3 regions of the Serratia fonticola genome follow, and region 3 is predicted to be linked to each of the others. Evidence: predicted binding sites of a transcription regulator. Region 3 holds the regulator's gene; each other region holds the start of a gene.
What was found. The regulator Fur, encoded in region 3, represses iron uptake genes when iron is present. The targets are predictions, from matches to a motif close to ATAATAATGAGAACNACTATCAA.

Region 1 (2,274 bases), 1.7 Mb from region 3:
AGATGAACGATTTTTCCTGCCAAAGCTTTCAATGCCGCCATGATTTATCCCTCTTTAGGCGTTAGTCAATTGAACAAAGCATCGGCAAGGAGCGGTTAAACTTTAGCGGGCAACGTGCAAAAAGATACCCGCATCAGCGGGCATCATCGGAGATATCCCCGTCGTCTTTCAAGCTGCAGCGTTGTTACCTGCACTTACTCACCCCAGTCACTTACTAAAAGTAAGCTCCTGGGGATGAGTAAGCTTGTCGCCTAGCTGCAACTCGAAATCCATAGGGGAACGCCAAATTATTTCTTGGCTTCGGCGAAGCGTTTGGCCGCTTCGTCCCAGTTCACTACGTTCCAGAATGCCTTGATGTAGTCAGGGCGACGGTTCTGGAATTTCAGGTAGTAAGCGTGTTCCCACACGTCCAGGCCAACGATTGGCAAGCCTGAAGCGCCGGAGACGGCTTCGCCCATCAGCGGGCTGTCCTGGTTAGCGGTAGACACCACGGCCAGTTTGTCGCCTTTCAGCACCAGCCAAGCCCAGCCAGAACCGAAACGGGTGGCGGCGGCTTTCTCGAACTCTTCCTGGAATTTCTCTACGCTGCCGAAATCGCGCTCGATAGCGGCTTTCAGATCGCCACCCAGCGTGGTGCCGGTTTTCAGACCTTTCCAGAACAGGCTGTGGTTAGCGTGGCCGCCTGCGTTGTTGCGCATAAAGGTGCGCTTGTCTGCAGGGACTTTATCCAGATCCTGGATCAGCTCTTCTACGCTCAGCGAAGCCAGCTCAGGGTACGCTTCCAGCACGGTGTTGGCGTTGTTGACGTAGGTCTGGTGGTGTTTGGTGTGATGGATTTCCATCGTCTGCTTGTCGAAATGCGGTTCTAGTGCGTCGTATGCGTAAGGCAGGGATGGCAGTGAATAACTCATGATCATCATCTCCAGTAGTGTAGGGCGGCGCAAAATGTGAGCACCGCGTAAGCAGTATGATGCATTATAATTAATTAAATGATATTGAAAATGATTATCAATGCCCTACAGACTGTGTGGTTTAGGGGTTAATCGGTAATACGCTGCGGATGAGTAAACACGGTTGCCCGGCCTGGCTTGCTAAAGCCAACCAATGTCAGGTTGCTGCGCTCGGCGATTTCCACTGCCAGTGAGGTAGCGGCAGAAACCACGAACAGGATCTCGGCACCACACATGGCGGATTTTTGCACCATCTCGTAGCTGGCCCGGCTGGAAACCAGGATTGCCCCTTGCTGCCAGCCCTGTTTGGCGCGTATGCCGATCATCTTGTCTAGCGCCACATGGCGGCCAACGTCCTCGCAGCCCCCCAGCAGTTCACCTTGTGGTGAGATCCAACCTGCAGCGTGGGTGCAACCCGTCAACTGGCCGACGTTCTGCAACTGGCGCAACTGGCTGAGGGCGCGATCGAGATTGGCCAAAGAGAAGGTCTGGGTAAAGGGCAATGGTGTGACTGGCCGGAAGATATCCGCCAACTGTTCAATGCCACAAACGCCGCAGCCTGTGCGGCCTGCCATCGCCCGGCGGCGCTCCTTCAGCCCGGCAAAGCGGCGGCTGGAAAGCTCGATTTGTACTTCCATGCCGTTGCAGGTGGGATTAACCTCTATACTGAAGATATCCCGTGGCGAGTCGATAATCCCTTCCGAGAGGGAAAAACCGAGGGCGAACGCCTCCAGATCCTTTGGCGTACACATCATCACCACGTGAGAAATGCCGTTATACACCAGCGCGACCGGCACCTCTTCGGCGAGCCAATCTTGCTCTTTGGTGGTCAGTTGCCCGCGCTGGTACACCGGAGCCTGGATCAGGCCCGTGAGCTCGTTCACATTTGTGGGCTGCTCTTGGTTAATTTTGTTCACTTTCCTGGCACCTGTTTGTAACAACCCTACGCCTGCTATGGTATTATTGCGGCGCCGTTGCGGCCCATTTGGCCAATACCCACATAAGAATAGTGATTTTAGCGCTTCCCGCTTTGAGGGGGAAAGCGTCATTTGAAACAATGTGACAACACGAGAGAGAAAGGAGACCCCCCATGCAGGTCAGCAGAAGGCAGTTCTTTAAGATCTGCGCTGGCGGTATGGCAGGAACCACGGTAGCTGCACTGGGCTTTAGCCCGGCGGTGGCATTGGCGGAAACCCGGCAGTACAAGTTGCTGCGCGCCCGTGAAACCCGTAATACCTGCACGTATTGTTCCGTCGGCTGTGGGCTGTTGATGTACAGCCTTGGTGATGGCGCCAAAAACGCCAAAGAGAGCATCTTCCATATC
Region 2 (2,274 bases), 1.8 Mb from region 3:
ATTTTCGCGCTCTTCCACCACCATCACGCCTTTGAGGATTTCCCACTCCAGGTTCTTCTGGCTAGTGTTATGCACCACAAACTGGGTTTTACCGGCGGGCAGGGTCAACTGCATCGGCTCACACTGTTTGTCGTTTACGGTCACCTTAACTTGAGGGATATCCGCCGCCAGCGCGTTGAGGCTCAGCGCGAAAGCAGGAACGGCCAGTAATGCGGCATGCAATGCCTTGCGGCGAAATAACGGAGTAGACATACGGAATTCCCTAGTAAATTAGTGATGTGTCTTGCGTTGCGCCGGGATCGTTGAAGACTCCGTACGCTGCGGCAGGAAAAAGAAAATCAGAGCAGGGATCAGATACAGGAAATAGACCGCCACTTCGCTAACCGATGGCGCTTCCTGATAGCCGAACATTCCCTCTAACAGGGTGCCCAGCAGTGAATGCGTGGATAGCTGGTTGCTGAGGTCGAACGCGATATCCTGGAAGTGGTTCCACAATCCGGCCTCGTGGAAAGCACGGATCGCCCCGGCAGCCAGGCCCGCAGCCACGAACAGAATAAACAGGCTGGTCCATTTGAAGAACTTGGCCAGGTGCAATTTGATACCGCCCCAATAGATCAGCATGCCCACTACGATGGCGCACGCCAGGCCGAGCATCGCACCGATTGGCGCGGCAATGCCCACATCCTGCTGAAACGCGGCCAACAGAAAGAACACCGACTCCAGTCCTTCACGGGCAACGGCAAAAAACACCATCGCCACCAATGCCCATCCTTGTCTTTTACCCGAGTTGAGAGCGTTATCAATCGCCCCTTCAAGATGCACCTTCACCGAGCGGGAAACCTTGCGCATCCAGAACACCATATAGGTCAGGATGCACACCGCCACCACCGCTACCAGCCCTTCGAACAGCTCTTGCTGTTTTTGCGGAAACTCACCGGTGGTTTCATTGATGAAGATACCTAACGCCAGGCACAGAGCAACGGCGACGATCACTCCAATCCATACCACACCAAGCCATTGACCGCGTTGAGTCCGCTTCAGATAGCTGGCGATCAAACTGACGATCAGCGCAGCCTCCAACCCCTCACGGAACATGATAAGGAAAGGAACAAACATAGAATATTAACCCCTGAAAAGGCGTTTGTAGTCAGCCGCGGGCGCTGGGTCGACCAGACTGCGGCAATGTAAAGAAAAGTAAACCAGAACGATAGTGATTATCATTCTACTGAAAAGAAAAACAAGAGGCGGAAGTGTGATTTTTATTAATCAAATGTCGCTAGTTGTTACAGCTTGGTGAGAGGAGTGATGGGGAAAGCGGATCTCTCCCCGATTACCGGGGAGAGATTAAGACGGATTTAGACCGTTTTGAACTCGGCCTCTGCCATATCAAAACGTTTGGTGATGGTTGCCGAAGGCTGGCGCCCCATCAGGCTGACCACCACGATGGCGATACAACCAAACACAAAACCAGGAATGATTTCATACAGACCCAGCCAGGCGAACTGCTTCCAGACGATCACAGTGATCGCCCCCACCAGCATACCGGCCAGCGCGCCGTTACGGGTCATGCGCGACCACATCACCGAGATCAGCACCACCGGGCCAAATGCGGCACCAAAGCCGGCCCAGGCATAGCTTACCAGACCCAGCACGCGGTTCTCCGGGTTAGCCGCCAGGGCAATCGCCACCAGCGCCACTACCAGTACCATCGCACGCCCTACCCACACCAGCTCACGCTGGCTGGCCTCTTTGCGCAAGAAGGCTTTGTACAGGTCTTCGGTGATCGCACTGGAACAAACCAGCAGTTGACAGCTCAGGGTGCTCATTACCGCCGCCAGAATAGCCGACAGCAGGATCCCGGCAATCCATGGGTTAAACAGCAGCATGGCCAGTTCGATAAACACCCGCTCGCCGTTTTGCGTCACATTGCCCGCTTGATCCGGGTTATTGGCAAAGTAAGCGATGCCGAAGAAGCCAACCGCAATGGTCCCCGCCAGGCAGAGGATCATCCAGATCATACTGATGCGGCGAGCGCTACGGATGGTGCGGTGGGAATCCGCAGCCATAAAGCGCGCCAGAATATGCGGCTGACCAAAGTAGCCCAGGCCCCAGCCCAGCAACGACAGGATCGCCACCAGATTCAGCCCTTTCATCATATCCAGATTGGCCGGGTTTTTAGCCGCGATCACCAGCATCGAACTGTCGATGCCGCCCACGGCGAAGATGACGATGACCGGCGTGAGGATCAGCGCAAAAATCATCAGGCTGGCCTGC
Region 3 (2,274 bases):
TCGCGACCAAGCATGTGGCGGTGAACTTCTGGGATACCCTGTACTGGGGTGGTTTCGACTCGGCTAACGACTGGGCGAACAAGGGATATGACGTGGTGATCTCTAACCCGGACTACGTCTACATGGACTTCCCGTATGAAGTCAGCCCGGACGAGCACGGTTACTACTGGGGCACCCGTTTCAGCGACGAGCAGAAGATCTTCAGCTTTGCGCCGAACAACCTGCCGCAGAACGCCGAAACCTCGGTTGACCGTGACGGTAACCACTTCACCGCCAAGAGCGACAAACCATGGCCGGGCGCATATGGTCTTTCCGCCCAACTGTGGAGCGAAGTGGTGCGTACCGACCAGCAGATGGAATACATGATTTACCCACGTGCTGTGTCGCTGGCAGAACGTGCATGGCACCGCGCCAGCTGGGAGCAGGATTACAAAGCTGGCCGTGAGTACAAAGGTGGCGAAACCCATCAGGTCGATACCAAAACTCTGGATCAGGACTGGCTGCGCTTTGCCAACCTGATTGGCCAACGTGAGCTGGCCAAGATGGATAAAGCGGGTGTGAGCTATCGCCTGCCGGTCCCAGGTGCACGCATCATCGGTGGCAAGTTGGAGGCGAATATCGCTCTGCCGGGCCTGGGAATTGAATATTCCACCGACGGCGGCAAACAGTGGCAGCGTTATGACGATAAAGCACGCCCATCCGTAGCGGGTGACGTGCAAATCCGTGCAATCAGCCCGGATGGCAAACGCTTCAGCCGTGCCGAGCCAGTGAAAGCGTAAGTGAGAACTCCGCCCACCTACGTGTCGGTAGAGGGGCGGAGATAGTGCGAGGTGAGAGCAAACTGCAATTGTGATAATTGAGTGGATATTTTTCCCCGGCCTGTCCGGGGATTTTTTTGCCTATCATCCGGGCATAAAAAAACCGCCATTTAGGCGGTTTTCGCGTTCTGGCTGGCCAGAATCAGTTCTTGTTGTGCAGCGTTTCGTTCTCGCGGCAATCACCGGTTTCACAGTGGCCGTACAGGTACAGGCTGTGGTTGGTGAGCTTGATACCGTGTTGCTTGGCGATATCGCGCTGACGCACTTCGATGGATTCGTCGCTGAACTCGATCACTTTGCCGCAGTCCAGGCAAATCAGGTGATCGTGGTGGTGTTGCTGAGTCAGTTCGAAAACCGACTTGCCACCTTCAAAATTGTGGCGGGTCACAATACCTGCGTCGTCAAACTGGTTCAGCACGCGGTATACCGTGGCCAGACCAATTTCTTCACCCATATCTATCAGTTTTTTGTACAGATCTTCCGCACTGACGTGATGGCATGCCGGATCCTGCAAGACTTCCAGGATTTTGAGTCGCGGAAGAGTGACTTTTAAGCCAGCCTTCTTCAATGCGGAGTTGTTATCAGTCATGCGGATTCAGTCCTGTTACTATGCTAATCAAGTTGAGGCGTTCTCGCCTATGGCATCGGTTGGCACAAAGCGTTAATTGCGTCTCATTATAGAACCGGTTGCTGCAAATAGAAACCGCCGGTTGTTAACAAACATATCTTTGCACGTTTACAGGGTAATCATGCAAAGCTTTGATGGATGGGATAAACCGATATCTCAGTCTACCGTGGCGAGGTAGGAAGTTACAAACTTGTAGCTTCTATTGCTCTAATCCGTGATGCCGATAACAGAAGGGCGCGCTCTACGGCGCCCTTACTATGTGTTACCTATCCGCCGGGGCAGAGGCTTAGCCGACGATCTCGGCCAGGCTCAGCTCTTCAGTGATTTGCTTGACCCAGGCGTCTACACGTTCGTTGGTCAGCTCAGGTTGACGATCTTCGTCAATGGCCAGCCCGACAAAGTGGTCATCGTCTGCCAGACCCTTGGAGGCTTCAAAATGGTAGCCTTTGGTTGGCCAGTGGCCGACGATGGCCGCACCGCGTGGTTCAATGATGTCGCGGATGGTGCCCATCGCATCGCAGAAATATTCCGCGTAGTCTTCCTGATCGCCACAGCCAAACAGCGCCACCAGCTTGCCGTTAAAGTCGATGTCTTCCAGCGTCGGGAAGAAATCATCCCAGTCGCACTGGGCTTCGCCATAGTACCAGGTTGGGATACCGAGCAGCAGGATATCAAACGCTGCCAGATCTTCTTTGCTGCTTTTGGCGATGTCGTGGATTTCTGCCACGTCGTTGCCGAATTTTTGCTGAAGCGTCTTTTGGATCATCTTGGCAATGTTTTCGGTATTGCCAGTGTCGCTGCCAAAGAAAATGCCTACATGAGCCATAG

Region 1: the regulator Fur is predicted to act here: its motif matches at 990-1,012, upstream of sodA (superoxide dismutase [Mn]).
Region 2: the regulator Fur is predicted to act here: its motif matches at 1,205-1,227, upstream of efeU (iron uptake transporter permease EfeU).

Annotation. Positions count from the first base shown of each region.
Region 1 is NZ_CP011254.1:1,855,555-1,857,828, forward strand. It holds gene WN53_RS08205 (methyl-accepting chemotaxis protein) at 1-41, opposite strand, end outside; gene sodA (superoxide dismutase [Mn]) at 288-911, opposite strand; gene fdhD (formate dehydrogenase accessory sulfurtransferase FdhD) at 1,040-1,834, opposite strand; gene fdnG (formate dehydrogenase-N subunit alpha) at 2,041-2,274, shown strand, end outside.
Region 2 is NZ_CP011254.1:5,353,623-5,355,896, forward strand. It holds gene efeO (iron uptake system protein EfeO) at 1-252, opposite strand, end outside; gene efeU (iron uptake transporter permease EfeU) at 271-1,116, opposite strand; gene putP (sodium/proline symporter PutP) at 1,356-2,274, opposite strand, start outside.
Region 3 is NZ_CP011254.1:3,511,126-3,513,399, forward strand. It holds gene WN53_RS15615 (beta-N-acetylhexosaminidase) at 1-779, shown strand, start outside; gene fur (ferric iron uptake transcriptional regulator) at 961-1,407, opposite strand; gene fldA (flavodoxin FldA) at 1,733-2,272, opposite strand.